4 regions of the Pseudomonas sp. HP_01 genome follow, and region 1 is predicted to be linked to each of the others. Evidence: predicted binding sites of a transcription regulator. Region 1 holds the regulator's gene; each other region holds the start of a gene.
What was found. Region 1 encodes FliA, which starts transcription of late flagellar genes. Its sites were predicted from a motif close to CTAAAGTTTNNNNNNNNNNNGCCGNTAA; they were not measured.

Region 1 (7,682 bases):
TGATCCCTATAAGCGTCAAGACATCCATCAGCTGCAGGCCTCAACCAGGTGGCGCCCGATGTCGTCGAGGCTGTAGACGGCGTCGGCCAGTTCGGCTTTAACGATCGCCATGGGCATGCCGTAGATCACGCAGCTGGCTTCGTCCTGCGCCCAGATCTGGCTGCCGCTCTGTTTGAGCAGACGCGCGCCTTCACGGCCGTCAGCGCCCATCCCGGTGAGGACGACGGCGAGGACTTTGTCGCTGTAGGACTTTGCCGCCGAGCCGAACGTGATGTCGACGCATGGCTTGTAGTTCAAACGCTCGTCGCCCGGCAGGATTTTCACCGCGCCGCGACCGTCGACCATCATCTGCTTGCCGCCAGGCGCCAGCAGCGCCAGACCGGGACGCAGCATGTCGCCGTCTTCGGCTTCCTTGACGGTAATTCGGCAAAGCTTGTCGAGGCGCTCGGCGAAGGCTTTGGTGAACGCGGCCGGCATGTGCTGGATCAGCACGATGGGCGCCGGGAAGTTGGCCGGGAGTTGGGTCAGCACCCGCTGCAAGGCCACCGGGCCACCGGTAGACGTGCCGATCGCGACCAGTTTGTAGGCCTTGCGCTTGGGCACACCCGATGACGTTGGCGCGTGCTGATGGGACGCCGACGCGGTGGCGCGGGCAGGCGCAGGGGCTGGCGCCGAACGTGACACGCTCGGAGCGGCAGACGTGCTGCGCGGTGCAGTCGGTGCGGCAGACGGTGCCGGTGCCGACGTTGCAGCAGACGTGCTGGCGTAACCGCCGAAACGACGGTTGCTGCGGGAGATGCTGTGTACTTTCTCGCACAGCATCTGTTTGACCTTCTCGGGGTTACGCGAGATGTCTTCGAAATTTTTCGGCAGGAAATCCACCGCACCGGCGTCCAGCGCATCGAGGGTGACTCGGGCGCCTTCGTGGGTCAGGGAGGAGAACATCAATACCGGAGTCGGGCAGCGCTGCATGATGTGACGGACTGCGGTAATGCCATCCATCATCGGCATTTCGTAGTCCATGGTGATCACGTCAGGCTTGAGGGCCAGGGCTTGTTCAATGGCTTCCTTGCCATTGGTGGCGGTACCGACCACCTGGATCGTCGGATCTGAAGAGAGAATTTCCGAGACACGACGTCGGAAAAAACCCGAATCGTCCACGACGAGAACCTTGACTGCCATAAACACTCCAAAGAGCGCGCGCCACCCTGCGGGTCGGCGCGCCCTGAATCACGTAGCTTGGGTCACATTGGCGATAAGGGGCAGGCCAGTGGGACCGGTTTTCGCGCTTAAAACAGGACCCGCGGGACCTGTAGGACTTATACCTATAGGACCGGCTTTAGCCGGGAACCCGTCGGATGTCACACCGAGAAAATCCACGGTGTCTAGACCGGCCCTTTCCCGGCTAAAGCCGGTCCTACTCAGGAAAGCGTCGGATGCCACACCGCGAAATCTATGGTGTCCATACCGGCCTCTTCCCGGCTGAAGCCGGTCCCACTGAAACAACATCGCAAGGCGCCCTCCGCATGCTGTTAGTGGGACCGGCTTTAGCCGGGAAGGCGTCGGGTGTCACACCGAAAAATTCACAGTGTTTTCGCCGGCCTCTTCCCGGCTAAAGCCGGTCCCACAGAAAAACATCGACAGCCGCCTACCGAAGCTGATCCTGCTTAGCCGATCCGTCGTGCCGCGTAGCGCTTGAGCATGCTCGGAACATCGAGGATCAGTGCGATGCGACCGTCACCGGTGATGGTGGCGCCCGACATGCCCGGCGTGCCTTGCAGCATTTTGCCCAGCGGTTTGATGACCACTTCTTCCTGGCCGACCAACTGATCGACCACAAAGCCGATGCGTTGCGTGCCAACCGACAGGATCACCACGTGACCTTCGTGCTGCTCCTCGTGAGCCGCCGAGCTGACCAGCCAGCGCTTGAGGTAGAACAGTGGCAGCGCCTTGTCGCGGACGATGACCACTTCCTGACCGTCGACGACGTTGGTGGTCGACAGGTCCAGGTGGAAGATCTCGTTGACGTTGACCAGCGGGAACGCGAAGGCCTGGTTGCCGAGCATGACCATCAGCGTCGGCATGATCGCCAGGGTCAGCGGCACCTTGATGATGATCTTCGAACCCAGGCCTTTGGTGGAATCGATGCTGATCGAACCGTTGAGCTGGGCGATCTTGGTTTTCACCACGTCCATGCCCACGCCACGCCCGGACACATCGGAAATCTCGGTCTTGGTCGAGAAGCCCGGCGCGAAGATCAGGTTGTAGCAGTCGGTGTCGCTGAGGCGATCCGCTGCATCCTTGTCCATCACACCACGCTTGACCGCGATCGCACGCAGAACCGCAGGGTCCATGCCTTTGCCGTCATCGGAAATCGACAGCAGGATGTGATCGCCTTCCTGTTCGGCCGCCAGAATCACACGACCGTTGCGGGGCTTGCCCGACGCTTCCCGCTCTTCCGGCGACTCGATACCGTGATCGACCGCGTTGCGCACCAAGTGGACCAGCGGGTCGGCCAGGGCCTCGACGAGGTTCTTGTCCAGGTCGGTTTCTTCACCCACCAGTTCAAGGCTGATTTCTTTCTTCAGCTGACGTGCCAGATCGCGAACCAGTCGCGGGAAGCGACCGAACACTTTCTTGATCGGCTGCATGCGGGTCTTCATGACCGCGGTCTGCAGGTCAGCGGTGACCACGTCCAGGTTGGACACGGCCTTGGACATGGCTTCGTCGGCGCTGTTGGCGCCCAGACGCACGAGGCGGTTACGCACCAGCACCAGTTCGCCGACCATGTTCATGATCTCGTCCAGCCGCGCGGTGTCAACGCGCACGGTGGTTTCCGCTTCAGACTGCGGTTTTTCGCCAGGCGCGGGAGCAGCAGCACGCGCCGGTGCAGCGGCAGCGGCAGGAGCGGCTTTGGCCGGAACCGCCGCAGCAGGCGTCGTTTTGGCCGGTTCGGCTTTGGCGGCGGGTTCTGGCACCTTGGCCGGTGCAGCAGCAGAAGCAGCAGCAGCGACGGCAGGTTCAAACTTGCCTTTGCCGTGCAACTGATCCAGCAGGTCTTCGAATTCGTTATCGGTGATTTCATCCGCGGCAGCGGCTTTCGACGGGGCAGCGGGCGTAACCGGCGCGGCAGGAGCAGCAGCGGCAGGCGCAGCGGGCGCAGCAACGCCAACGGCATCTGCCGAGAACGAGCCTTTACCGTGCAACTGATCCAGCAGCGACTCGAATTCGTCGTCAGTGATTTCATCACTGGTCGGCGCGGCGGACGGCGTCACAGCCGCCGGCGGTTGCACGGCATCGACGGCGAACTGGCCTTTGCCATGCAGCTGATCGAGGAGTGATTCGAATTCGGCATCGGTGATTTCATCACTGGCCGCAGTGCCGCCCGCTGCAGCGGAAGCCGCCGCCGGTGCTGCTGCGACCGGTGCCGTTGCGACAGGTGCAGACGCAGCCGGCGCAGGAGCGCCTGCCGCTTGCGCCTTGACAGCGTTCAGCGAATCCAGAAGCTGTTCGAATTCGTGATCAGTAATGTCTTCGGACGGCGCTTCAGCAACCGGCTCTTCGACCACCGGTGCCGGAGCGACTTCATCTGCCGAGGCAGGCTCAGCGAGGCGAGCCAGCGCGGCCAGCAGTTCAGGTGTTGCAGGGGTAACGCTGGAGCGCTCACGCACTTGACCGAACATGCTGTTGACGGTGTCGAGTGCTTCGAGCACCACGTCCATGAGCTCCGAGTCAACGCGGCGTTCACCCTTGCGCAGGATGTCGAACACGTTCTCGGCGATGTGACAGCATTCAACCAGCTCGTTGAGCTGGAGGAAGCCGGCGCCCCCTTTTACAGTGTGAAAACCGCGAAAAATTGCATTGAGCAGGTCCGCATCGTCCGGCCGGCTTTCCAGCTCGACCAACTGCTCTGACAACAGCTCGAGAATCTCGCCGGCCTCTACCAGAAAATCCTGAAGGATTTCTTCATCGGCGCCGAAGCTCATTGGGGGGTGCTCCTAAAATTAACCGTCAAACCGATCCAGAGGCTGCACTGACGGCCTGCGCGCATTGCCTTCGCCGAAGCATTGGCGCGCGGGTCCAGCAGCCACTTTCACAGAAAACCTGAAGTCTGAAATCAGAATGACCGAATCAGAATCCGAGGCTGGATAGCAGATCGTCAACATCATCCTGTCCGGATACAACGTCTTCACGTTTATCGGCATGAATCTGCGGACCTTCACCCTTGGAGTGAAGTTTTTCTTCTTCTTTTTGCTGACGGAACACTTCCTGGTCGTGCTCGATGCCCGCGAAGCGGTCCACCTGGCTCGCCATGAGCACCAGCTTGAGCAGATTGCGCTCGACTTCGGTGACCAGCGTGGTCACGCGCTTGATCACCTGACCGGTGAGGTCCTGGTAATCCTGCGCCAGCAGAATGTCGTTCAGGTGCGCGGAGACTTCGGTCGTCTCCTTCTCGCTGCGGGTCAGGAACACATCGACGCGGCGGGCCAGATCACGAAACTCTTCGGCGCTGATTTCGCGGCGCATGAAGCGTCCCCAATCGGCGCTCAACGCCTTGGCGTCATCACTGAGCCCGTGCATCAACGGCGTGCTTTGCTCCACCAGGTCCATGGTCCGGTTGGCCGCGTTTTCGGTCAGCCTGACCACGTACGACAGCCGCTCGGTGGCGTCGGTGATCTGGGAGACCTCCTCGGCCTGCGGCATGTTCGGGTCGATCTGGAAGTTGACGATCGCGCTGTGCAACTCGCGCGTCAGTTTGCCGACTTCCTGATACAGGCCTCGGTCGCGGGTCTGGTTAAGCTCATGGATCAGTTGCACAGCGTCGCCGAACTTGCCTTTTTCAAGGCTCGCGACCAGCTCTTGTGCGTGTTTCTTCAGGGTTGACTCAAAGTCACCCATTGTCGAATCTTTGGAATCCATAGCGCCCTCGCAGCGGACATCAGCTATTGACGCGCTCAAATATCTTTTCGATTTTTTCTTTGAGCACTTGCGCGGTGAACGGCTTCACCACGTAGCCGTTCACACCGGCCTGAGCGGCTTCGATGATCTGCTCACGCTTGGCTTCGGCAGTAACCATCAGCACCGGCAGGCTGCGCAGACGCTCGTCGGCACGCACCTGACGCAACAGGTCGATGCCGGACATGCCGGGCATGTTCCAGTCAGTGACGAGGAAGTCAAAGGCGCCGCTTTGCAGCATCGGCAATGCGGTGAGACCGTCATCTGCTTCGGCCGTGTTGGTGAACCCAAGGTCACGCAACAGGTTTTTAATGATCCGCCGCATCGTTGAGAAGTCATCAACGATGAGGATTTTCATGTTCTTGTCCAATTCGACCTCCAAGCAGTCTTTAACGCGTGCAGCACCTGAACGCGCGTCCAATCAATACCGGCTGTGCCGAACATGAAGAGGGGGTTTGATCGACCGGGACGAGCGCAGCGAAACCGGATCATCTACGACCCGGTTCGACCGACTCCTGCCATGTCTCTTCTGCTTCCCGCTCACGTCTTGCACAGCCGGTCTTACAAGCAAAACACGCAGGCCTCACGGCCTGCGCCTGATTCACGAACGTGCGCGCCACTCGCCAAGACGACCGCGCAACCGCGCTGCGCATTGGCTGTGCAACTGACTGACCCGCGATTCGCTGACCCCCAGGACCTCACCGATTTCCTTGAGGTTCAGCTCTTCGTCGTAGTACAGCGACAACACCAGACGTTCACGTTCGGGCAAATTGGCGATGGCCTCGGCCAGCGCAGCCTGGAAGCGCTCGTCTTCCAGATCCCGCGACGGTTCGAGGGACTGGCTCGCGCCGTCCTCGTGCAGCCCTTCATGTTCGCCGTCCTGCAACAGGTCGTCGAAACTGAACAGGCGGCTGCCCAGGGTATCGTTCAAAATCCCGTAATAATCGTCGAGACTCATTTCAAGTTCGGCAGCAACCTCGTGATCTTTAGCGTCACGACCGGTTTTTGCTTCAATTGCACGAATTGCGTCGCTGACCATGCGCGTGTTGCGGTGGACCGAGCGCGGTGCCCAGTCCCCCTTGCGCACTTCGTCAAGCATCGCGCCACGGATACGAATACCCGCGTACGTCTCGAAGCTGGCCCCTTTGGTGGAGTCGTATTTGGTCGACACTTCGAGCAAACCAATCATGCCCGCCTGGATCAAGTCCTCGACCTGAACACTTGCTGGCAGACGCGCCAGCAAGTGGTAGGCGATTCGTTTGACCAGCGGGGCATAACGCTCGATCAGCTCATACTGGGAGTCTTTGGACGATTTGCTGTACATGCGATAGCCACTTGCTGTCATGAGACGGGCCCTGCGCTGGTGTGATGCACGAGGCGCTCTACGAAAAATTCCAGGTGACCGCGCGGGTTCGCCGGCAGCGGCCAAGTGTCGACTTTCTGCGCAATGGCCTTGAACGCCAGGGCACATTTGGAACGCGGAAACGCTTCGTACACGGCGCGCTGCTTCTGCACGGCCTTGCGTACGCACTCGTCGTACGGCACCGCGCCTACATACTGCAGGGCCACGTCGAGAAAACGGTCGGTGACTTTCGTCAGCTTGGCGAAGAGGTTGCGCCCTTCCTGCGGGCTCTGGGCCATGTTGGCCAGGACGCGGAAGCGGTTCATGCCGTAATCGCGGTTGAGCAGTTTGATCAGGGCGTAGGCGTCGGTGATCGACGTGGGCTCGTCGCACACCACCAGCAGCACTTCCTGGGCGGCGCGGACGAAGCTCACCACCGATTCGCCAATACCGGCGGCAGTATCGATGACCAGCACATCGAGGTTGTCGCCGATGTCACTGAAGGCCTGAATCAATCCGGCATGCTGCGCCGGGGTCAGGTGGACCATGCTCTGGGTGCCCGATGCCGCCGGCACAATGCGTACGCCGCCCGGCCCCTGCAGCAGGACATCGCGGAGCTCGCACCGCCCCTCCATGACGTCAGCCAGGGTGCGCTTGGGGGTCAGGCCCAACAATACGTCGACGTTGGCCAGACCCAGATCGGCGTCCAGCAGCATGACGCGACGTCCCAGCTCGGCCAGCGCCAGTGAAAGATTCACTGAAACGTTGGTCTTGCCTACGCCACCTTTGCCACCGGTTACCGCGATAACCTGTACGGGATGCATGCTGCCCATGTTAGTTGTTTACCTTGTCTTGCTTAGACCTAAGCCACATGTCGGGCTGCACGTTCAGTGCCTGAACAATGCCTGGCAGACCATCGATGCAGGAAAATTCCACTGTCATTTTCTCTACCTAGCCCGCGCGCTTGCCGGTGCTGTGATAAAGATCCGCAAACATATCCGCCATCGCTTCCTCGCTAGGCTCCTCCTGCATCTGCACGCTGACAGCCCGGCTCACCAATTGGTGCCGACGCGGCAAATGCAGATCGTCCGGTATCCGTGGGCCATCCGTCAGATAGGCCACAGGCAGTTCGTGTGTCACGGCCAGGCTGAGCACTTCGCCCAGGCTGGCCGTTTCGTCGAGCTTGGTCAGGATGCACCCGGCCAGGCCGCAACGTTTGTAACTGTGATAAGCCGCTGACAGCACCTGCTTCTGGCTGGTTGTTGCCAACACCAGGTAGTTGCGCGCCTTGATGCCACGGCCGGCGAGGGTTTCCAGTTGCAGACGCAGTGCCGGATCGCTGGCTTGCAGGCCGGCGGTGTCGATCAACACCACGCGCTTGCGC
Region 2 (7,682 bases), on a different contig from region 1:
CTTGCTGCATGGTGCTGATTGCGTTGCTGGTCTCCAGCTGAATGCTGCTGATCATGCCGGAGATTTCATCGGTGGCCTGACGCGTACGTGATGCCAGGCTGCGGACTTCATCCGCTACCACCGCGAAACCACGGCCTTGCTCACCGGCGCGTGCTGCTTCAATCGCAGCGTTGAGGGCCAGGAGGTTGGTCTGCTCGGCGATCGAGGTGATGACGCTGACGATCCCGCCGATCTCTTGCGAGCGCTGGCCCAAGGTATCGATCACTGTCGCGGTGCTGCTCAGCGAGCCTGCGATTTGCTCCAGCGAGGCCGACGCCTCTTCCATGGACGTGCGACCGATGCGGGTCTGCTGAGCATTGCCCTGCGCCATGCGTTCGGTGGTGCCCATGTTGTCGGCGATGGTCAGGGCCGTGGCGCTGAACTCCTCCACTGCACCGGCCATGCTGGTGATTTCGCCGGATTGCTGCTCCATCCCTTCATAAGCGCCGCCCGACAGGCCGGACAATGCGTTGGCACGACTGCTCACTTCCAGCGCGGCCGTGCGGATGTGGGACACCATGGTTTCCAGCGCCTGGCCCATCTTGTTGAAGCTGCCTGCCAACTGACCAATTTCGTCATGGCTGGAAATGTTCAGACGTGCGCTCAGATCACCAGCGCCCAACGCTTCCGCCTGACTGACCAACGCCGACAGCGGCCGCAGCTTGCTGCGCAACAGCCAGATCGCGGCACCGACAGCGATCAACATCGCCAGCAGACTGCCGATGGCCAATTGCGTGCCGACGCTCCAGGTCACTGCGCTGATTTCATCCTTGGGCATCGTCGCCAGAACCGTCCAAGGGCCGCCGGCAAACTTCTCGCCGACGGTATAGAAATCTTCACCGGCGTCCTGCCAGAAACGCCCGACGCTCGGCGTCTTGCCGAACTCGGCCAGCGTGGTGGCGGCCTGATCCAGGTCCTTCACGCCCGCAGGCGGCACCAGCCATTTGTTCTGTTCATCGAGCAGGGCCAGCGAGCCGGTGGAACCGATGCGGAAGTTTTTCAGGTTGTCGAACTGCGCCTTCTGCGCGTCGGTGTAGTCGAAACCGACGAACAGCACGGCAATGACCTTGCCGCTGGCGTCACGCACCGGGCTGTACTGCGTCATGTACAGACGATCGAACAACAGCGCGCGACCGACGTATCCCTGGCCGGCTAGCAGCTTGTCGTAGGCCGGATGCTTGTGATCCAGCGAGGTGCCGAGGGCGCGTGAGCCGTCCTGTTTGCTCAGGGAAGTGCTGACGCGCACAAAGTCGTCGCCGCTGCGAACGAAGACCGTCGCCACGCCGGCCGTCATTTTCTTGAAGTCGTCGACTTCGGTGAAGTCGTTGTTCAGCGCATTGCCGTTGAGCAGTAACGAAGGGGTCTGCACGCCCGCGACCGCAACCTGCTGATCAGCCTGCACGCTCAGGCCGCCCGAGAAACGCTTCTCGAACAGGCCGCTCAAACGCTGGGTGCTGTCACGCAGGGTGCTGTGGAACGTGTTCAACTGGTCGGCGAGCAATCGGGCTTCGCTGCCCATGTGCTCTTCGCGAATAACCAGGTTTGCCGAGTCCAGTGAGCGCAGGGCGAACAGCGTGCTGCCACTGATGACGACGGCCAGAATAACGGCCAGGGCGATGCCGAGTTGCGAAGCAATTCGGGCGCGAGGCTGAGACATTGGAGCTCCTTGCCGAACGACTGGGCCGTCCTGATCTCAGGAACACCATTCGGACGAATCTAATAGAGAGGATTGATGAACCGATTGAGGAGAACCGGCTCGCAATTACAGCTTCGGCTGACAAACGAAATACTTGAGTCCTACACCGTTTGAGGACGGAATTAATTCCCTTTTTGGCGGTCATGAGGCCGCTTTCGGCCGGGGAGCACTCCAAGACTTACTCCAGAATAGTGACGTCCGGTAATGCCATTGCCTGCACTTCGCCCTGCAAAAAGTCACTCAGTCGCCGCATCCGCTCGCCGCCCGGACGAGTCTTGGGCCAGACGAGGTAGTAGTTTTCACCGCTGACCACTGCCGTGCGCCACGGCAGGCTGAGTCGGCCCTGGGCGACGTCCTCCGCCACCATCAACAGATCGCCCATCGAAACGCCATAACCCCGGGCCGCCGCAATCATGCCCAACTCAAGCGTGTCGAATACTTGGCCGCCCTTGAGCGAGACCCGGTCAGACAAGTCCATGCGCTCGAGCCATCGGCGCCAGTCGCGTCGATCGGGTGTGGGGTGCAGCAGTTCGGCGCCGGCCAGCCGTTCCGCGTCCCACGGCGCGTCATCCAGCAGCGTCGGGGCGCCCACGGGAATCAGCCATTCCGGGAACAGGTAAGTCGCCTCCCACTCCGGCGGGAAATGCCCATGGCTGAGCAACACCGCGCAATCGAACGGCTCCTGGGTGAAGTCGACGCTGTCGATGTCCATCCACGCGCTGGTGAGTTGCACCTCGTTGCCCACCTGCAGATGGCGAAAACGACTCAGCCGCGCCAGCAGCCAGCGCATGGTCAGGGTCGATGGAGCCTTCATGCGCAAGATGCCCTCCTCCGCCATCAACGCGCTGCACGCTCGTTCCAGGGCTGAAAAGCCTTCCCGCACGCCCGGCAGCAATTCGCGGGCGGCTTCGGTGAGCTGCAGATTGCGACCGTTGCGGCGGAACAGACGGCAGGCGAAGTGCTCTTCCAGGGTGCGGATATGCCGACTCACGGCACTCTGGGTGATCGATAGTTCTTCGGCGGCGCGAGTGAACGAGCTGTGTCGCGCAGCGGCTTCAAACGCGCGCAGAGCATACAGAGGCGGGAGGGTGCGAGACATCGGCGTAGATTCCTCAGGCAGTCAGGCGACTCCGGTCACTCTACTGCAGAAATACCAGGATGAGTTTTACTCATGCGAGTTATCGGATTTATCCCTTTGTGCATCCCTGCCTGAATCCCCACAATGGCCAGCCTGCCAACACCCGCAAACCCGAGCGCAAAGACCATGCACCAGCACGCCTTCAAAGAACTGTGGATCATCCTGCGTCTTGCCGGGCCGCTGATTGCTTCGCAGATGGCGCACATGCTGATGGTGTTCACCGACACCGTGATGATGGGCAAGCTGGGCCCGGAATCCCTCGCCGGGGGCGGGCTGGGCGCCGCGAGCTACAACTTCGTGTCGTTCTTTTGCGTGGGTGTCATGGCAGCGGTCGGTACATTGGTGGCGATCCGCAAAGGCGCGAATGATCATGCCGGTGTGACTCGCCTGACCCAGGCTGGTTTGTGGCTGGCGTGGGGCATGGCGCTGATTGCCGCGCTGATTCTGTGGAACCTCGAGCCGATCCTGCTGCAGTTTGGTCAAGATGAAGCCAACGTTCACATGGCCAGTGAGTTTCTGATCACGCTGCCATTGGCGCTGCCCGGCCTGCTGAGTTTCATGGCGTTGCGCGGATTCACCAGCGCGCTGGGGCGTGCTACACCCGTGATGGTGATTAGCCTGGTCGGGGTGGCACTGAACTTCGGGCTCAACTACGCGTTTATCAACGGGCTGTTCGGCCTGCCGCACTGGGGCCTGATGGGCATTGGCTTGGTCACGGCCATTGTCACCAACGCCATGGCCCTGGCCCTCGCCCTGCACATTCGTTATCACAGCGCCTATGCGGCGTATCCCCTTCACAAAGAACTGCTGAAACTCTCGCGCAGCTGCCTGAAAGAGCTGTGGCGTCTGGGCCTGCCGATTGGCGGCACCTACGCGGTTGAGGTCGGGCTGTTCACCTTCGCGGCGTTCTGCATGGGCGCCATGGGCAGCACCCAGATGGCCGCGCACCAGATCGCCCTGCAGTCGGTGTCGATGGCGTTCATGGTTCCTGTCGGGATTTCCTACGCGGTGACCATGCGCATCGGCTTGCATTACGGCGCCGGAAACCTGCTGCTGGCGCGGACTGCCGGACGCATGGGGATTGGCTTCGGCGGGCTGCTGATGCTGTCGTTCGGCATTCTGTTCTGGGTCGCGCCCCACGCCGTGATCGGTTTGTTCGTGGACGTCAACGATGCGAAATACCAGGGTGTGGTCGAGCTGGCGGTGAAGCTGCTGGCGATCGCAGCCTGGTTCGAGATTCTCGACGGCACGCAGACCATCGCCATGGGCGCCATTCGGGGATTCAAGGACGCCAAGACCACATTCCTGATCGGACTCGCGAGCTATTGGGTCGTCGGCGCGCCGTTGGCATGGGGCCTGGGGTTTCTCGCGAACCAGGGCGCAGTCGGCGTGTGGTGGGGATTGGCGATCGGCCTGCTCTGCTCAGCGGTTGCACTGACGTGGGCATTCGAGCGCAAGACCGCGCGGCTGCTGCGCAAAGAAGCGACGGGCGTTGTTGTGATGGGATAGGCCTCTGCAATCTGTAGGAGGGCGTACTCACAATTCAGGGCGGACGCAGATCCACTGTAGGAGCAATCGGAGGTTACGACGGTCGCGAAGGCGATGGGTCTGGAACATCCGTGTTGCCTGACCCACCGCGTTCGCGGGCAAGCGCGCTCCTACAGAATCTGTCCGAGGCGTGTCGAAAAATTGCGCCGCCCCTCACTGGCTCTGCAGCGCAGTCCCTTTGCTCTGATCCATCGCGAGATAATTCATCAGCTCCGGCAATGCCAGCGGGTGGCTGATGAGAAACCCTTGAGCCTGATCGCAGTTGAAACTGCGCAGCAATGCCAGTTGCTCAGGGGTTTCGACGCCTTCGGCCACCACTTCGAGGCTGAGGTTGTGGGCCAGGTTGATCATGGCGTGGACCAGCTTGCGGTTTTCCTCGCGCTGCTCCATTTCACCGACAAAGCTCTTGTCGATCTTCAACAGCGTGATCGGCAGGCTGTTGAGGTGCACGAAGGATGAAAAGCCCGTGCCGAAATCGTCCAGCGAGAAACGCACACCCAGCCGGCCCAGCGCGTCCATGGTCTGCTTGACCAGGTCACTGCGGCGCATGACGGCTGTTTCAGTGAGTTCGAATTCCAGCCATTGCGCGTCAATACCGCGATCGGCGATCAAGCGGCTGAGCGTCGCCAGCAACTGGTTATCCTGGAATTGACGGAATGAAAGGTTGATTGCCATGTGCAGCGGCGGCACGCCCTTCTCGCGCAGGGCCTGCATGTCGCGCAGCGCACGGGCGATGACCCAGTATCCCAGCGGGACAATCAGCCCGCTTTGCTCGGCCAGCGGCACAAACTCGCTCGGCGGTAGCAAGCCGCGCTCAGCGTGGCGCCAGCGCACCAATGCCTCCAGCCCCAGAATGTGCCCGGTGTTCAGGCATAGGCGCGGCTGGTAATGCAGCTCCAGCTCGTCGCGACGCAAGGCCCGGCGTAGCTCACTTTCCAGGTCGGCGAGACTGCGGGCATTGCGGTTGATGCGTTCGTTGAAGACGTGAAAGGTACAGCCCTGCGTGCCCTTGGCCTGCTGCATGGCGATGTGCGCATGCCACATCAGTGGATCGGCGCCGCCGTTGAGACGGGCATATGCGATGCCCAGGCTGCAACCGATCAACAGGCTTTCGCCATCGATCCAATACGGTTCGGACAAGGCTTCGGTGATGCGCTCGGCAATGGACTCCGCGCGCTCAGGTGCCCGTCGAGTGTCGATCAGGAGGGCGAATTCGTCGCTGCCCAATCGCGCTAGTTGATCGCACGCCTCCAGTTGACCTTTCAGCCGGGCGACCACTTGCAGAATCAGTCGATCGCCCGCCTGATGACCCAGCGCGTCGTTGGCGCGCCGGAAGTTGTCCAGATCCAGATGCCCAAGCGCCAGGCCACGACCATCGAACTCGGCCAGCCGGGCGGCCAACAGCGTCTGAAAGCCCTGTCGATTGGCGATGCCGGTGAGAGGATCCTGCTCGGCGAGGCGATTGAGCGTGGTTTCCAGCACGCCCCGTTCGCGCACATGACGCAGACAACGGCGCAAGGCCTGCGGGGTAAGGACGTCTCGCACCAGCCAATCACTGACGCCGACAGGCTCTTCGTCCGGTTCTGTCTCGAAAAGCAATACGGTGGGCCAGCGGCATTGGCCGGCGGCGGGCTGAAGGGCTTCAGTGGTGAAAAGGATTCCGGGGACGGCGAGGTCTGTTTGATCGCCAGCGGCAGCCCAGCTGGGCGCGCAGTCAAGGACGGCGGCGTCTCCGATCGGTGCCAGGCACTCGCGCAACGATGCCGGCCATTCGGGCGAGTCCGCCAGAATCAGCAAGCGCAAGGGTTCGACAGGCGTAGACAAGCTAACTCCCCACACAAACGTAAAGACCTTGGCGCACCCCCGAATGAGGGTCGTCAAACGCGAGAATCATCCGCAATACGCAAATGTAACAAAACGGCGAAATATAGATAGCGCGGCGCATCACAGTGTCGGACGGTGGCTGCACAATCCGCTGACCCTGTTAAAATGCCCGCCCTTTTCAAAGCGACCCCATTTTTCCCCATGTCCCGACTCAATCCCCGGCAACAGGAAGCCGTGAACTACGTCGGCGGCCCTCTTTTGGTGCTCGCCGGCGCTGGCTCCGGCAAGACCAGCGTGATCACACGCAAGATTGCCCACCTCATCCAGAACTGCGGCATCCGAGCCCAGTACATCGTCGCCATGACCTTTACCAACAAGGCAGCGCGGGAGATGAAAGAGCGCGTGGGGACCCTTCTGCGCAGCGGCGAGGGGCGCGGCCTGACGGTTTCGACGTTCCACAACCTGGGCTTGAACATCATCCGCAAGGAACACGCCCGTCTGGGCTACAAGCCCGGGTTCTCGATCTTCGACGAAACCGACGTCAAGGCGCTGATGACGGACATCATGCAGAAGGAATACTCGGGCGACGACGGCGTCGACGAGATCAAGAACATGATCGGCGCCTGGAAAAACGAACTGATTCTGCCGCCCGAGGCCCTCGCCAATTCGCGCAACCCAAAGGAGCAGACCGCCGCCATCGTCTACAGCCATTATCAGCGCACGCTGAAGGCATACAACGCGGTGGATTTCGACGACCTGATTCTGCTGCCGGTGAAGCTGTTCGAAGAGCACGCCGACATTCTGGAAAAGTGGCAGCACAAGGTGCGCTACCTGCTCGTCGACGAGTATCAGGACACCAACGCCAGCCAGTATCTGCTGGTGAAGATGCTCATCGGCACGCGCTGCCAGTTCACCGTTGTGGGTGACGACGATCAGTCGATCTACGCCTGGCGCGGCGCACGGCCGGAAAACCTGATGCTGCTCAAGGACGATTACCCGTCGTTGAAAGTGGTGATGCTGGAGCAGAACTATCGCTCCACCAGCCGGATTTTGCGCTGCGCCAACGTGCTGATCGCCAACAACCCTCATGCGTTCGAGAAGCAGCTGTGGAGCGAGATGGGTCACGGCGATGAAATCCGTGTGATTCGCTGCAAGAACGAAGACGCCGAAGCCGAGCGCGTGGCCATCGAAATCCTCAGCCTGCACCTGCGCACCGACCGGCCGTACAGCGATTTCGCGATCCTCTATCGCGGTAACTATCAGGCCAAGCTGATCGAGCTGAAGCTGCAGCACCACCAGATTCCGTATCGGCTGTCCGGGGGCAACAGCTTCTTCGGACGCCAGGAAGTGAAAGACCTGATGGCTTACTTCCGCCTGCTGGTGAACCCCGACGACGACAACGCCTTCTTGCGCGTGATCAACGTCCCGCGCCGGGAA
Region 3 (7,682 bases), on a different contig from region 1:
GTCGAGGGTCGACACCATGTTCTCGATCATCGGCGCGATGACGTCGTATTCCAGCCAGGCTGGAACCATGATCGCCAGTGGCTGTTCATCCCGGTCCAGCAGTTGCTGGGCGGTCAGTGGCCGGTATTTGCGGTCCACGGTGAACTTGCGGAACAGGCGGCGAGACCAGTACCACAGGTCAATGAACAGATCGTCCAGGCTGGAGATCAGGATCAGCACCGCGACCGCAATGGTCGCGACTTCCAGGAAGCTGTAGTAATGAGCCAGCCAGTAGGGCCAATAAAGCGACGTCATCGAAGGGTTCCGTTACTGGCGATTGCGACGGGCGCTACGGCCAGCCAACATCAGGATGAGCACCAACAGGATGCCGCCGGGAATCAGCCACAACAGCGAAGGCGTGCGCCAGGCGTCCAGGCCCTTGGGCTCTTCTTTGTCGATGAACTGGCTGCCGCTTGGATCCTTGCTATCGAAGGTATTCACCACACCGTTGTCGCCCAGGATCGAGACGTCGCCGCGGGTCAATAACACCGGCTTGGTGAACACAGGGGCATCGCTGCCAAGAACGCGATAGACCAGACCGTGCTGGCCGCCGGCATCCACCGCCTGCAATGACGCCAGGTGGTTGAGCGGCGACAGGTCCAGCAGCGGCTGATCCTGGTGGTTGACACGCAGGCGACCCTGGTCATCGACCCGGACCGATTCCTTGCTGTCCTTGAGCGGCAGCTCGAAGGCCAGGAAGTCTTTGTCCGGCGTGACCGTGGCTTTAGGGTCGCTGCTGACTTTCAGTTCAGCGCGCAGCGGCGAAACGCCTGCACCGTCAGCCACCGAAATCACTTGCGGCAAGCTGCTGGCCGGGTGATCCAGGTAAGCCTGGGGCACAAGGATCTGCGCGTTCGCGGCGTAACGGGCGGCCATGCCGGAGAAACCGTCATCCAGTGAAATGTTGTCCAGCACGATGTGGCTGGTCGGCAATACCGAGACCGGGAACGCTTGCGGCGTTTCCAGGCAGCGATCACTGACGGGCTGACGCTGGAACGAAACCCGCAGGACGTTCTTGGAACCCAGGGCGTAGCTCGGGATACGCGCTTCGATGCGTTGTTTCTCGCCGTTGGCGACCAACTGTTGCGCGCCGATCAGGTAATCGTTGAGGAACACAGACGCCACTGGAGCGGTGTCCGAAGCGCCAGGGGCAGCGGACACATCCACCACGGCCTTGACTGGCAGGCGACCGTCGTACGCCACGCTGCCCAGCGGGAACGAAGCGCTCCAGTCAGACTTTGCGAGCACGTCGATGGTGCCCGGGTTACCGCCCAGGTTGGTCAGGGCCACACGGCCGTCGGCACTCAATGGCATCTGCGCTTCGCTGACGGTCAGCGTGCGACTGCGGGCCAGTTTGTTCCAGGCGCTGCTGAACAGGGCCATGGCCTTGCCGGTCGCTTCAGGGGCAATCATCAGCACCGGACGGGTGCCGAGCAATGCCAGACGCACGTTGTCCGTGCCCTTGGCGGACATACCGGCGTTCACGTGACGTTCGCGCCATTGCGTGAACGCGGTGGCTGCTGTGGCATCCAGACCTTGAATCTGGCTTTGCAAGGCGTCCAGGGATTCGTTGATCGCCTTGAGCAATTGCGGGTCATTGATCGCCAGGTCGGCTTGCACGTCAGGGGTCTGGCCGAGCATCAGCAATGCGCCGATTTCCGCCGGATTGGCCAAAGCATGCATGCCCTTGCCATTGAGGCTGGCGAAGGCCGGAATGCTCTGCAGCTCGGCCGGAATGCGCAGTGCGCTCAGGTCAACGCTGTCCTGCACGGCAGGGAAAGACAGGATGCGCGCATGTTTGCCGATCCGTTCCAGCGCAACGCCCAGGCGCCAGGCGGCGTCGTACGTGCCGACTGCCAGGCTGCCCGGCGCGACCATGATGCCCGGCTTGGCCGGCAATGCGGTCCAGGCCGCGCCGACGTCCTGCAACAGGTTGGCGTCGTAGCTGTAATTGAGTCGGGTGTCGGGTTCGATGCGCAACACGTTGCCAATCGCGCGTTCGTCTTCACACAGCACGCGCGAAACGATCGACGACCAGGCCACGCCCAGGCGTACCGAGCCGCTGTCGCGAGCGGCCTTGTCCACACCCAGCGTGGCGCCGGCGTTGCCTTGCGCTTCGCTGAGCCCTTCGGCCCGTACCGGATAGCCATCCAGGGACAGCAGCAAGGTGTTGCGACCGCCCTCCCCGTTCAGGTAGCTGGCATCGAAGGTCAGCGACGCATCGGACAACGGCACGCCCGCCGGAACCGGCAGGTACAGTTCGCGGCGCGAATCCGTGGAACCGAGCACGATGGGGGCGTCGATGCCCAGATCGCTCAGGCGAATCTCCCGGTGTTGCTGGGTATCGGCATTGAGTCGGTTGATCGCCTCGGTGAGCGGGCTGTCCGCCGCCAGGGCAAAGTTGGGCATGATCGCGAGCAGGCTCACGCCACAGACAAGGGCGCTTATCGCGCCCGTTTGGGTGGCAACGGAAGACTTCATTCAGGCAGATCTCAAGCTAATAGAGGGGGCGGACGGTTGTTATTGGTAGGTGGACGCCGGGCGGTTGCTGTCCGGTGCCGGGGCGCGTTGCACATGCTCAAGGTATTTGGGCACGTGCAGCTGGCCGACCACGAAGTCATTGACCGGGCGGCCCATCAAGGCATCAACGATGCGCGAACTGGCCTTGCCATCGCCGTAGGGGTTAGCCGCCTGGGACGCGCGGCGCCACAGCAGGTCATCGTCAAACAGCGCGGTGACGCCGCTGATGATCGAGTCCGGTGAAGTGCCCACCAACCGCACGGTGCCCGCTGCAACGGCTTCAGGCCGTTCGGTCACATCGCGCATGACCAGCACCGGTTTGCCCAGGCTCGGCGCTTCTTCCTGCACGCCACCGGAGTCGGTAAGGATCACGTGGGCGCGCTGCATCAGGCGCACGAACGCCAGGTAATCCAGCGGCTCGATCAGGTGCACATTGGCCAGGCCACCTAAATGCTCGGTCACCGGGCCCAGGACGTTAGGGTTCAAGTGCACCGGGTAGACGATCTGGATATCGCTGCGCTGGGCCAGTTGGCGCAAGGCTTTGCAGATATCCAGAAAGCCGTCACCGAAGTTTTCCCGACGATGGCCGGTGACCAGCAGGACCTTGCGGTCGTTGCGCAGGAAGGAGAATTGCTGGTCCAGCCGGGTACGCAGTTCAGCGTTCTGGTCGATGCGTTGAGCGGTCAACTGCAGGGCATCGATCACCGTGTTGCCGGTCACGTAAGAACGCCCTTGCAAGCGCTCGCCCAGCAGATTGCGGCGCGATTCATCGGTCGGGGCGAACAGCATGTCGGCACTCAAATCGATGCAGCGACGGTTCATTTCTTCCGGCCATGGGCTGTAGATGTTACCGGTGCGAAGACCGGCTTCGACATGGCCCACAGCGATCCGGCGATGGAAGGCACACATCGACGCAACCATGGCGGACGTGGTGTCGCCATGCACCAGCACACGGTCCGGCCGGGTGATTTCCAGCACCGGATCAATGGCGCCGTACAGCGCGGCGGTCAGCGAGTTGAGTGTCTGGTGCGGCGTCATCACATCCAGCGTGAAATCAGCTTTCAGATCGAACAGCTCCAGCACCTGCTTGAGCATGCTCTGGTGCTGGCCTGTGATGCAGATCTGAGAGTGAATGCCCGGCTCTGCAGCCAGCGCCTTCACCAACGGAGCCATCTTGATGGCCTCAGGACGTGTACCGAAAATCGACAGGATCTTAATCCCGGGTTGACTACGAGCGATGATGCCCTCCTCACGCGGATATCCCGCGCCTACTCGCTGCTCAAGGCGTGACCGCATCTTGAGCGAACAGAGAATCGAGTTTATTGGGCCGGGGACTTAATCAGAATGGAGACTTGATATCACTTCGTGTGAGGTGGCGCATTGCCTTGCTTCCCGGAGCAGGCCGGATTATTAACATTAATATCGATGACTGCAAAGGCAGATGTGCAAAATGAATGTTTAATTCGCACGTGTGAAACTTTTAAAGTTGCAGACAGTCATTTAGAAGTTTTGATTTTTTTGGAAGTTGGACTTCCATAACAACTTGAGGGGCGTTTGGCCCTTTGTTTCCGGGGCGGGAAGATTAACACATGCCGCTCGTCTAACGACTTGGATCTTTTCTCATAGCGCGTTGTCTCGTCAGAGGCCATATAGAAATACTTAATCTGACGCACTTACGATAGTCACCCTAATGGCGCCTGTATATTGTCGAAGCCGAGAACCGCAGTGTCGGGCAATAAATGGCGAGTTGCAAGCCTGTTATGTATCGAAACAGAAATATATAAAGCCGCCACGGGGAGGCTTTGATGAAGTGCGCAGCATTTCGAGAGTTCGACCTCCTCAGCCTGAGGCTTTGGAGGTGAAAAAGCTCGCTTCGAACTGTCAGGCTCAAGGCCGGTTTGTGCATCAAGCCGGACCTCGTCCAGATCCCTCGCTACCCTATACCCCGCCATCAGCCCAGCCGATAAGCCCACGTGGCAGGCCAGGGCAAATGTCTTCCTGTCCGGCCCGCAGGCAAGCCTTGCGCACCGGTATCCACATACACACCCGTTCTGATAGCCCTACAAACGGAACCGAGCCACTTCTTGTTTGAGCCCTTTGGCCAACTGATTCAGATCATTGCTACTGCGCAGAAGATCTTGCACTGACAGATTATTTTGCTCGGCCATTTGTGCAGATCGCTCGACGTTACGTGCGACGTCCTGACTGGCCTCTGTTTGCTCGCGCAATGCCAGCGAGATCTGTTCGACTACCACGAGCACCTGGCCAGAACTTTCACTGATTTCGGTAATTGCCTTGCCCGCCGACTCCGCCATCTCCACGCCTTGGCTAACCTCCATCACACCGCTGCGCATGCTCTCCACGGTATCGCGGACCCCGAGCTGGATCTTGTCGATCATGCTGGCAATTTCCTTGGTGGATTTACCGGTGTTCTGCGCCAGCAACCGCACCTCGTCGGCCACGACTGCGAACCCGCGGCCCTGCTCTCCCGCCCGAGCGGCCTCGATGGCAGCATTGAGTGCAAGCAGGTTGGTTTGATCTGCGATGCCCTGGATAACACTGATGATGGTAGATATCTGCTCGGAATGTTGACCCAACTCCGACACTTTGGTCGACGCATGCTGCACGGTCTTCGCGATACCGTTCATGCTGGTAAGGGTATTCTGAATAACGGTCGATCCATCCACTGATTTCTGACCGGAGCGACTGGCAAGGCCACCGGCCTCTCCCGCATTGATGGACACATGGTTGATACTGACCGTCAGTTCTTCAACCGTGGCTGCCATCGAAGATGCTGCGTTTGACTGTTCACTTACCGCGCCGGAAAGCTGCTGCGAAGCGACCGAGATGTTCTGTACGGACTCAATCAACTGGCTGGCAGCTTGATTGATCTGTTGAATCATTTCCCGCAAGCGGGTTTGCATACGAGCAAATGCCTTGGGCAGTTCATCGCTGGTGCTGGTATCAATCACAGTGTCCAACCTGCCCTCGGCGACGGCCGTCGCCGCGTCGATAGCCACTTGCAGGCGGGCACGGACAGTGCGGCCCAACGCGTAGGCCAGGATGATTGCCAGAACGGCGGCAATCAGGCCACCGGCCAACAGGATCGTAATCGCGCGACTCTTGGCGTCGTTCATCTCTTGGGTACGTCGAACCAGCAGGGTTTCTTCCGCCTGCGACATATCTGAAATGATCCCGCGCATCCCATCCATTTTGGCTTTGTCTGCGCCAGCATTGATGCGCTGATCGAGCGAATCATCGGAGCTGCCGCTTTGGGTCAGTTGACGCCGTTGCGCGATGATCGGATGAACGTCTTCGTCCAGCCAACGGGTTTGCAACTGTGCCAGTGAGGCCAGCCGTTTCTGTTGCTCGGCGTTATCAATCGTCAAAGCCTTGAGCGAAGCCAGCGTGCTGGAGAACTTGCTTTCACCGGCAATCTGCGGCTCGAGAAAGTTGTCCTTGCCAGTAATCACGAAGCCGCGCATGCCGGTCTCGATATTGATCAACTGTTCAAGGGCCATCTGGGACTGACTTAAGACCCGATAGGTGTGGACGTTGCTGCTGATTGCGCTTTCGACCTGGCCAAAACCACGATAGGCGCTGAAGACAAGGACGCCGAGAAGGACCACGATAGCGGCGAAACTGAGGTAGAGCTTTTGGGAAATACTGAGTTTGCTATACATATGCACGCACTCCATTAGCGGAGCATCCTTGGCTCGGGCTTTTAGTTTTTTTCATGAACACGTCTTCCGATGTCATGTCGATATCACCCTTATCGACTGCTGGAGTTAGAGCTTGAATCCGGCTTTCATTACGCCGCTAACTTTCAGGATCACGCAGGAAATCCACGTGTAAGCGCAGCAGGGTTCGAGTGATCACCACGTGCAAGACATACTTCGCCAGGACGGCGCAAAGGGAGAGAACGGTCAGACACCGCCGTCGCTTGCGAGCCTGCAAGCGAGCACAACGGCCGCTCCTGCCGAGCATGTCCCCCGAAAAGGAAACATGCGGCAGGAATCGTTTAGCGCATGCCCGCTACGTTGCGCACCTCTACTGGCGCAGCTTTGGTTTCTGACAAGGCGCCGGTATAGGCGCCAGCCGCCATGGCTGCCGGGTTGCCGCCACCGCCGATCATGCCTGCGGCCGCGCCTTTGGCGATATGCGCCCCGCCTTCGACTCCGCCTTTGAGCATCCCGACAGGGCTGCCATCAGACTCGCCGACTCCCGTCATGAAGCCACTCAAACCGGGCACCATCCACATCGCTTTGCCCACTTCGCCAGCAGCGGAAGCCAGGCCGTTCTTGTCTGCGCCTTTTTCGGCCATAGGGGCATCCCTGGTCTGAGTGCGAGCAGAATCGCCGGCGGAATGCGAACTCGCCCCGCCACCGAACGGCTGCAACAGCGCCCCAATCAACTTATCAAGCAACTGTAGCAAGGGAGAAGACGGCTTCGACGCTTCACCGCTGTTGCTTTGCCCCTGACTGTGCTCGGCCAGAGGCTGGTTTTGCAGAGCGGCCGGCGCGCCACTCCCGGCAGGGCTGCCATAGTTGACCGCGCCCGCGGGGGACTGCGCGGCGTATTGGGGATTCTGAGTGCTTTGGTCAGCCCGATAGATGGCCGAGCCGCCGCTGGCCAGAGCCCCGCCACCCTGGGCCACATTGCTGAAATTGCCGGTGGCTCGGCTGCCGCCGTTACCGGAATCGTTGGGGCCATTCGTCGGTTTGCCCGCGTCGGGCGTTGGTTTGCCGCCCGGTTTGGAAGCATGGGGGGTGATATCAGGTGTCTTGGGCGACGAGGCGCCGAGTCCGGGTAATTTCACGTTTTTTCTCCAAACTGAAAGGTCGGTTGGCAGTGCCCCAGGCCCACTCTTGACCGCTTGCACAGGTGCAGGCGTGCTGGATGTTGTAACGGGGCGATCGCGGTGAGGTTCGCGTGGTGAGTGGGTAGCCCTTGTGTGGCGCTGACGGCCAGATCGGTTCCCCTGAAAAGAACCGGGGCGCAACGCTGCTCACCGTCCCGGCAGATGACAGGGTGGCAGGCGCGGGATTTGAAGCGCGCAGTACCTTAAAGCTCCCCCGTCAAAAACTGCGCCCGGCCGTGGCCAAAGCTCCAGTCTGCATGCG
Region 4 (7,682 bases), on a different contig from region 1:
GCCGCGTGTCGCCCATGGGTGCGGTGCTCGGCGCGCTGACCCTGGTGCTGGCCGGTTCGCTGCTGTCGTTCATCCGCATCTCGCCTGACTGGCAGATCGGCGCCCAGGGCGCGATTCTGATTTTCGTGCTGGCGCTGCGTGCGGCGGTCAATCGTCTGGAGGTACGTCCGCTATGAGCACTTCACCTGTTGCAGCGCTGCGCGGCAAGCCGTGGCTGTGGTCATTCCTCGCCGCCTTATTGATCTGGGTGGCGACCCTGGTGTTCACCGGCGGGCAGGGTGCAGGCGCGTTGCTGTCTGGCGCGCTGGCGTTCTCGACGTTCTTCGCGATTGTCGGCATCGGCCAGATGTTCGTCATCAGCACCGGGCCTGGCAACATCGACCTGTCGATCCCGGCCAACATTGCCCTCAGCGGCGCGCTGGGTATGAAGCTCATGGACGGCCAGGACGCGAACATCTGGCTGGGCGTGATCGGCGTGCTGGGCATCGGCGTGCTGGTGGGTTGCGGCAATTTCGCGCTGATCCGCCTGCTGCGCATTCCACCGATCATCGCGACCCTGTCGGCGAGCTTCATTCTGCAATCCCTGGCGATCGCCTACGGTCGCAGCGTGCGGGTGCCGCCGCCGGAGGCGTTCTACACCTTCGCCACCGGTCGCGTATTCGGCGTGCCGTACCTCGCGATCGTGGTCATCGCCGTGGCAGTGCTCATGGGTTATGTGCTGACCCGCACCCGCTACGGCCGTTCGGTTCTGGCCATCGGGCAGAACGCCCGCGCCGCCGAACTGGCCGGCATCAGGGTCGGCCGCATGCGCTTCGCCACCTACGTGCTCTGCGCGGTGTTCGGCAGCCTGTGCGGCCTGACCCTGGCCGGGTTTTCCGGCGGTGCGTCCCTGGGCATGGGCGAGGAATACCTGCTGGCGTCCATCGCCGTCGTGGTGATCGGCGGCACCTCGGTGGCCGGCGGATTTTCCAACGTGCCGGGCATCTGGGGCGCGTCGCTGTTTCTCTACCTGCTGGTGAGCATGCTCAACACCTTCGGCGCCAGTGCCGGGGTGCGGCTGATCCTCACCGGCCTGATCATCATCGCGGTGATTACCGCTGTCAGCGGACGCAAAAATGCCCGCGCCTGAAGCAAGGATCGAACCTGTGTCCGACGACCTCTACGAATGCCATGACAAGCGTTTCCACCGCCTGATCCTGCCCAACACCCAGCTCGAGCACTTGTACGATCAGTGCCGCTGGGCCGAAGGGCCGGTGTGGTTCAACGACGGCGGGTATCTGCTGTGGAGCGACATTCCCAACCAGCGCATGTTGCGCTGGACCCCGGAGCAGGGCGTGTCGACGTTTCGCACCCCGTCGAATTTTTCCAACGGCAACACCCGCGACCTGCTGGGCAGGCTGATCACCTGCGAGCACGGCACCCGCAGCGTCACACGCACCGAACCGGACGGGTCGATCACCGTACTGGCCGAGCGATTCGAAGGTAAACGCCTGAACTCGCCAAATGACGTGGTGGTGCACCGTGATGGCGCGGTGTGGTTCACCGATCCCAGCTACGGCATCCTCACCGATTACGAGGGCTATCAGGCCGAGGAAGAGCAGCCGGGACGCCATGTTTACCGGATCGACCCGGACAGCGGTGAGGTTGCCTGCATGGCCAATGATTTCGTGCAACCCAACGGCCTGGCGTTCTCCCCTGACGGGCAGACCTTGTACATCGCCGATTCCGGTCGCTCCCACGATCCGGACGGTCCCCACCACATCCGCGCGTTCGAGGTGATCAATGGGCGGGAGCTGGGGCAGTCGCGGGTCTTTGCGGTGATTGAGCCGGGCGTGCCGGACGGCATGCGCGTGGATGTGCAGGGCAATGTCTGGACCAGCGCCGGCGACGGCGTTCAGTGCTTCGCCGCCGACGGTACCTTGCTGGGCAAGATTCGCCTGCCGGAGAAGGTCGCCAATCTGACCTTCGGCGGCCCCCGCCGCAACCGCCTGTTCATCACCGCCAACACATCGCTGTATTCGGTGTACGTGGCGGTGGCGGGGGCCCAGGTGCCTTGAGGGATGGCTCTATGGCGCGCGGCGTGTTGCGCCGCGCGCCGGTTCTTCAGAGTTTGAAGCGACCGACCACGGTGCGCAGTTCGCCGGCCAGCAGCGACAGCTCGTCCGCTGTTACCGCGTTGTCCTCGATGCCTTCCATCAACACGAAAGTGCTGTTGCGGATCTCGGTGACGTTGCGGTTGATGTCCTCGGACACGGCGTGCTGCTGCACGGCAGCGCTGGCGATCTGGGTGTTCATGCCGACGATCGACTCTACGCCTTCGTTGATTGCGCTCAGGCTTGAGGACGTCTGATCGGCCGAGGTCAGGCAATCCTGCGCCCGGTCTTTGCCCGCTTTCATCTGGTCCACGGCGGCGTTGGTCGCCAGTTGCAATTGCTGGATGATCCGCTGGATTTCTGCGGTGGAGTTCTGCGTACGGGAAGCCAGGGTTCTCACTTCGTCCGCGACCACGGCAAAGCCACGACCTTGCTCACCCGCGCGGGCGGCTTCGATGGCGGCGTTAAGGGCGAGCAGGTTGGTCTGGTCGGCGATGTTGCGGATCACTTCAATGACGCCACCGATTTCCTGACTGTGCAGCGCGAGAGCAGCGACCTTTTGCGCGCTGATGTCGACTTCGCCAGCCAGCGCTTCGATGGTCTGGCGGGTCTGCTGCATCACGCCGAGTCCTTTGCCCGATGCCTGGCTGGCCTGTTCCGCTGCACGCGCCGCACCTTCGGTGTTCTGGGCGACGTCGGCGACACTGGCGGTCATTTCGTTGATGGCGGTGGCGACCTGCTCGGTTTCGCCTTGCTGGGCGTTCATCGACACTTTGGCGCGGTCGATGGAGGCACTCAGGCGGGTGGCGGCGTCGGACACCGAGCTCGAACTGCGCTCGACCTGAGCCAGGGATTCACCGAAGGCCTGGACCATGTGGTTCAAGCCGGTGCCGATGTCGGCCATTTCGTCCTTGCCCGCCACGTTGACGCGTGCGGTGAGGTCGCCCTGGGCGATGCGGCGGGTGGCGCTCAACATCGCTTCCATGGCCTGGCGCATGGCGCTGTAAATCCCGCTGAAGGCGTAAATCAGCAGCAGGCCGGCGATGGCGAACATGGCCAGCATGGCGGCGCGGTCAACCGACTTGTCCTGAACGCGTCGCTCAAGTTCTGCGGACAGTGCTGCCTGCAAGGCGTCCTGGGCCTTATACAGCTCGGCGACCACGGCATTGCCTTTTGCCGGCAGGCCCTGGGTGGCGGTGATGGTGGTTTGCGGTGAGGCGATTAAGGTGTCCAGGTCACTGCGAAAGCTGTCCAGGCTCGCCAACCCGCTGGTGACGGGGGACTGGATGCGATCGGCGAGGGCCGGTTCTTGACGGCGCAGCAGGTTGAGGCTCTGCAGCAATTCCTGACGAATCTGGGTTTCTTGCTTGAGCAGCGACTTGAACGTGCTACGCGCGGCGTCGGTCAGCGGCTGGCCTTCGTGCAGACCGCTGGACAGACCGCGCAATTGCCCGACCACGTTGATCTGGCGCGGCAGTCGCAGGGTGCTTTGATCGATGAGGAACAGTGAGGCGTAGTCTTCGTCGAGGACCATCCCGGAAGTGGCGGACACGAAGTAGATGAAATTCAGGGTCTGGGTGAGCTGGTCGCTCCATTGATCAAACATGTTCGTCTGATCGGCCCCGGCTTTGGTCTGGCTGATCAACCCTTCTGCGCCAGAGCGCAAGCGCTGCACGCGATCGCCTGTTTCCAGTGCGACGGTAAACTGTCGGTCAGTGGCTTCCAGTTTGGTCAAGGCGTCCTGCAATTTGGACTGGTTGGCCGCGAGGTCAGGCTGGGCTGTTTGATCGCCGCTGAGCAGGCGGTTGGTCAATGCCCGTTGCAGCATCGACAGGCGAAGTACGGGGGTAACGTCCATCAGATAGCGCTGGCCGACTTGTTCGGAATGGATGTTATCGATGCTGGCGTTGAGCTGATTCAGCAAGCGCGCGCCCAGCAGGGTCAAAGGAAGCAAAACAATAATGGCGAGCAGCGCGAACTTGGCGGGAAAGCGCAGGCGGTTGGTCAGGTACACGGCAGGGGCAAGAATATTCATGCAGTTCTCACAGCCCCTTAAGTGGGGCGCTTGGATTGTTGTCGGTGAGAACGGTCCTTTTTCTCGGGTTAGAGTGCGGTGACGGCGTCTCAGGGAGGAGACGCTAGGGTTAATTGCGTGTCGCTCTGATCCATCTGTCGGCCGGAATCGTATTAACTTTATAAAAAGTTGTACAACAGAATATATTTGTACAGTTTCGGAACTGAAACGTTTAGTTGATGTCTTTCTGATATCACTTTTCTCAGCTCGGCCGAACTCTACTTTTGCCTGTGGTCGAAGCCTGTCGACCATCCGTCATGATCCCGAGCGGACAGTAGTGGCCATGAGATATCATCTAATCCGCATTTTTATAATGGAGGGCGCACGCCATGAACTGTTCGCTGGAAATTGAGCAGAAGCGCCTGTCCGCGGTTCACGCTTTGCAATGGCTCGAAACCGCACACAGCGAGGATTTCGACCGCCTGTGTCGGCTTGCCGCTGCGCACTTTCGTGTGCCGACGGTGCTGGTCTCGCTGGTGGAAAAAGACCGCCAGTGGTTTCCCGGGCGGGTGGGCTTCGAGGCGAGCCAGACGCCCATCGAACAGTCATTCTGCCGCTACACCATCCAGAATTCCGGGGTTATGGTCGTCAACGACGCCCATCTGGATCCGCGTTTTGCCGATAACGCGCTGGTGACCCGACCTAATGGCATCCGGTTCTATGCCGGGGCCCCTTTGTGTAATCAGCACGGCGATGTGCTCGGCAGTTTTTGCCTGATCGACACAGTCCCCCGCACGCTGCAACCCGACGAAGTCACTGTCCTCGAAGATTTCGCGCAACTGGTCATGGGCCAGGTCGAACAATGCCAGGTTATGCGCTACCGCCACCCGGTCAGCCGCTTGCCCAATTTGCAGCAGTTTTTGCTGGACACCGAGGGCGTTGCAGTGAGCGGGAGCCAGGTGCGGCTGATGGTGGTGATCCGCACCCAGCCGATGGCGAGCGCTGCGAATGTCAGCGTGAGCAGCAACCTGGATGAGCAGCAGACGCGTCGTGACATGGCCCACTGCCTGAGCCGCCGTCTGGATGGCATCGCTGAGCTGTATCACGTGAGCGATCAGGATTTCTGTCTGCAGATGACCTGCGACCGGTCTCAACGGGACGACCTGGTCCGCATGGTCTTGGCGCTGATCACCGAGCCTTTCACCCATCAGCAGGTCGTGGTGGGGCTGGCGTGCTGTGACGACGGTCTGAACTCCGCCGCTGCGCTCATGGGCAAAGCGACCCACGCGGCGGGGAGGGCCGTTTATCGGCAAGTGCCCTGGGCGGCCTACGACGAAGCAGAGGATTGCGCCCAGCGTCGCGCGCTGACCCTGCTCAACGAACTCGCCGAGTCATTGACCAGTGGCGACATCTATCTGGAGTACCAGCCGCGTTTCAGTCTCCAGGATGGGCGGCTGCTCAGCGTCGAAGCGCTGATTCGCTGGACCCACCCGATGCTCGGCAAGATCTGGCCTAGCGAATTCATTCCGTTGATCGAGAGCGCCGGCAGAATCAGTACCGTGACCCGCTGGGTCATCGACCGCGCGCTGACCGACCTCAGCGGCTGGATCGACGAAGACGTGCGGCTGTCGCTCAACCTGTCACCGCTGGACTTTGCCGATCTGGACATTGCGCTGACGCTGCAGAGCGCCTGCGACAGACACGGTGTTCAACCCGCACGGATCGAGGTCGAGATCACCGAAGGCGAGTGGATTCGAGCGGACAAGCGGGTCATCGCCCAGCTCACCTGCATCCGCGAGCTGGGCGTTGACGTGGCGATTGACGACTTCGGCGCGGGCTACAGCAACTTTGCCTACCTGCACGAGATCCCGGCCAACATCCTCAAGCTGGACAAATCCCTGGTCACCGACCTTGAGAGCAACCCGCGCAACCGCATCATCGCCCGCTCCGTGCTGCACCTGGCCAGCGAGCTGGGTTATCGCACCGTCGCGGAAGGCGTCGAAACCTTTCGCTGCATGAGCCTGGTGCGTGAGTTCGGCTGCGAAGAAGCCCAGGGCTATTTCCTTAGCCGGCCGCTGAAGCTGCAACAGCTCAAGCAGCAGTGCCAGAACATCGCGTTGACGTTCATTGCCGAGGTTGTCAGCGGGCGTCTGGAGGATGATCTGGTGGGTGAGATTGATATGAATCCGGTAATAGAAGCAGCGTGACGCTGACGCTTTCCCGGCTAAAGCCGGTCCCACAGTCGAGGCCAGTCCCGCAGTTGAGGTAAGGACCGTCCTACAGTCGAGGTCGCAGCCAGTCCCTCTGGATGCATGCGCTGCTTTTAGTGGGACCGGCTTTAGCCGGGAAGAGGCTGGTGTGACCACCCCCAATCTTGCGGTGTGACGCCTGACGCTTTCCCGGCTAAAGCCGGTCCCACAGTCGAGGCCAGTCCCGCAGTTGAGGTAGGGACCTCCCACAGTCGAGGCCAGTCCCGCAGTTGAGGTAAGGACCGTCCCACAGTCGAGGCCACCGCCGTGCCCCGATCAAGGCTGGTCCTACCGATCAAGCGCTATTACTCGCCCTTTACCGGCGTCGGCTGGATGATTTCGACCCAGTAGCCATCGGGATCCTTGATGAAGGCCAGGCTTTTCATGCGGCCGTCGGTCAGGCGTTTCTGGAAGTCCACGCCCAGTTCTTCGAAGCGCGCACAGGCGGCATGCACGTCCGGCACCGAGATGCAGATGTGACCGAAGCCGCGCGGGTCGGCGTTGCCGCTGTGGTAGGAAAACTCAGGGTCGTTTTCGGTGCCGTGGTTGTGGGTCAGTTCGAGCACGCCGGGGATGCCTTTCATCCAGACGTTGCGCGCCGCGTCGTCCTGCGGGATCTGCGCTTTATCCACCAGCGCCAGGAAGTAAAGGCTGAATTCCGCTTCCGCGAAGTGGCGCTTTTCCACCAGGCTGAAGCCCAGCACGCGGGTATAGAAGTCCAGGGAAGCGGTGGCGTCCTTGACCCGCAACATGGTGTGGTTGAACACGAATTGTGCGGTCGAGGCGTCCGGGGTGGCCGTGACGCCGGGGAAGGTGTTCAGATCGTGCAGACTCATGGTTGTCTCCGGGTTAACGCTAAAATGTTGCGTAATGATACGGGCTCATGGCCGACGCGCCAAACCGGTGGCGCATAAAGCCTGGCTTTCGGCTTGTGGGCAGGGGATGACCGGCTCACACTTCGCGGCTCGACATTCAGGTACCGCCCATGCATTTTTCATTGCGCTCATGCGCCCGCGTTGCTTTCTGTTTCGTGCTGATGATTCCGGGTGTCGCCTTTTCGGCAGACGCCATGATCATTTGGCCCGAAGGCTGGGAAGTTGAAGCGCTGCCCCAGCCGCCGGCGAGCGAAGGTCAGCCCGCCGTGCAAATACGACAGCGTGCGGTTAAAAACGATCAGAACGGTGATCCGGCGATGGTGGTCGAGCTGACCCAGACGCAGCTGCAGCCCGGTCATTCGGTCAACGTGCAGAGCGTGTTACTGGAAATGCGAAAGGCGGTGCAGGTCAACTTCGCCCGCGGTGGCTTTCAGAGCGTCTGCACGCGGAT

Region 2: ACYAR8_RS25680 (methyl-accepting chemotaxis protein) is a predicted target of FliA. The motif match lies at 1,807-1,834, and genes of this name have one in related genera.
Region 3: ACYAR8_RS24300 (methyl-accepting chemotaxis protein) is a predicted target of FliA. The motif match lies at 6,332-6,359, and genes of this name have one in related genera.
Region 4: ACYAR8_RS17950 (methyl-accepting chemotaxis protein) is a predicted target of FliA. The motif match lies at 4,263-4,290, and genes of this name have one in related genera.

Annotation. Positions count from the first base shown of each region.
Region 1 covers NZ_JBTOPV010000022.1:47,330-55,011, reverse strand. The annotation lists gene ACYAR8_RS13580 (flagellar motor protein) at 1-28, opposite strand, end outside; gene ACYAR8_RS13575 (protein-glutamate methylesterase/protein-glutamine glutaminase) at 28-1,182, opposite strand; gene ACYAR8_RS13570 (chemotaxis protein CheA) at 1,668-3,986, opposite strand; gene ACYAR8_RS13565 (protein phosphatase CheZ) at 4,132-4,920, opposite strand; gene ACYAR8_RS13560 (chemotaxis response regulator CheY) at 4,940-5,314, opposite strand; gene fliA (RNA polymerase sigma factor FliA) at 5,558-6,301, opposite strand; gene fleN (flagellar synthesis regulator FleN) at 6,298-7,131, opposite strand; gene flhF (flagellar biosynthesis protein FlhF) at 7,250-7,682, opposite strand, start outside.
Region 2 covers NZ_JBTOPV010000089.1:187,686-195,367, forward strand. The annotation lists gene ACYAR8_RS25680 (methyl-accepting chemotaxis protein) at 1-1,696, opposite strand, end outside; gene ACYAR8_RS25685 (LysR substrate-binding domain-containing protein) at 1,914-2,834, opposite strand; gene ACYAR8_RS25690 (NorM family multidrug efflux MATE transporter) at 3,000-4,382, shown strand; gene ACYAR8_RS25695 (putative bifunctional diguanylate cyclase/phosphodiesterase) at 4,575-6,245, opposite strand; gene rep (DNA helicase Rep) at 6,447-7,682, shown strand, end outside.
Region 3 covers NZ_JBTOPV010000078.1:98,215-105,896, forward strand. The annotation lists gene ACYAR8_RS24285 (glycosyl transferase family protein) at 1-294, opposite strand, end outside; gene ACYAR8_RS24290 (hypothetical protein) at 307-2,520, opposite strand; gene wecB (non-hydrolyzing UDP-N-acetylglucosamine 2-epimerase) at 2,560-3,798, opposite strand; gene ACYAR8_RS24300 (methyl-accepting chemotaxis protein) at 4,620-6,242, opposite strand; gene ACYAR8_RS24305 (hypothetical protein) at 6,581-7,378, opposite strand; gene ACYAR8_RS24310 (tautomerase family protein) at 7,624-7,682, opposite strand, start outside.
Region 4 covers NZ_JBTOPV010000034.1:107,643-115,324, forward strand. The annotation lists gene ACYAR8_RS17935 (ABC transporter permease) at 1-176, shown strand, start outside; gene ACYAR8_RS17940 (ABC transporter permease) at 173-1,129, shown strand; gene ACYAR8_RS17945 (SMP-30/gluconolactonase/LRE family protein) at 1,146-2,057, shown strand; gene ACYAR8_RS17950 (methyl-accepting chemotaxis protein) at 2,104-4,128, opposite strand; gene ACYAR8_RS17955 (sensor domain-containing diguanylate cyclase) at 4,497-6,314, shown strand; gene gloA (lactoylglutathione lyase) at 6,662-7,192, opposite strand; gene ACYAR8_RS17965 (DUF4946 domain-containing protein) at 7,393-7,682, shown strand, end outside.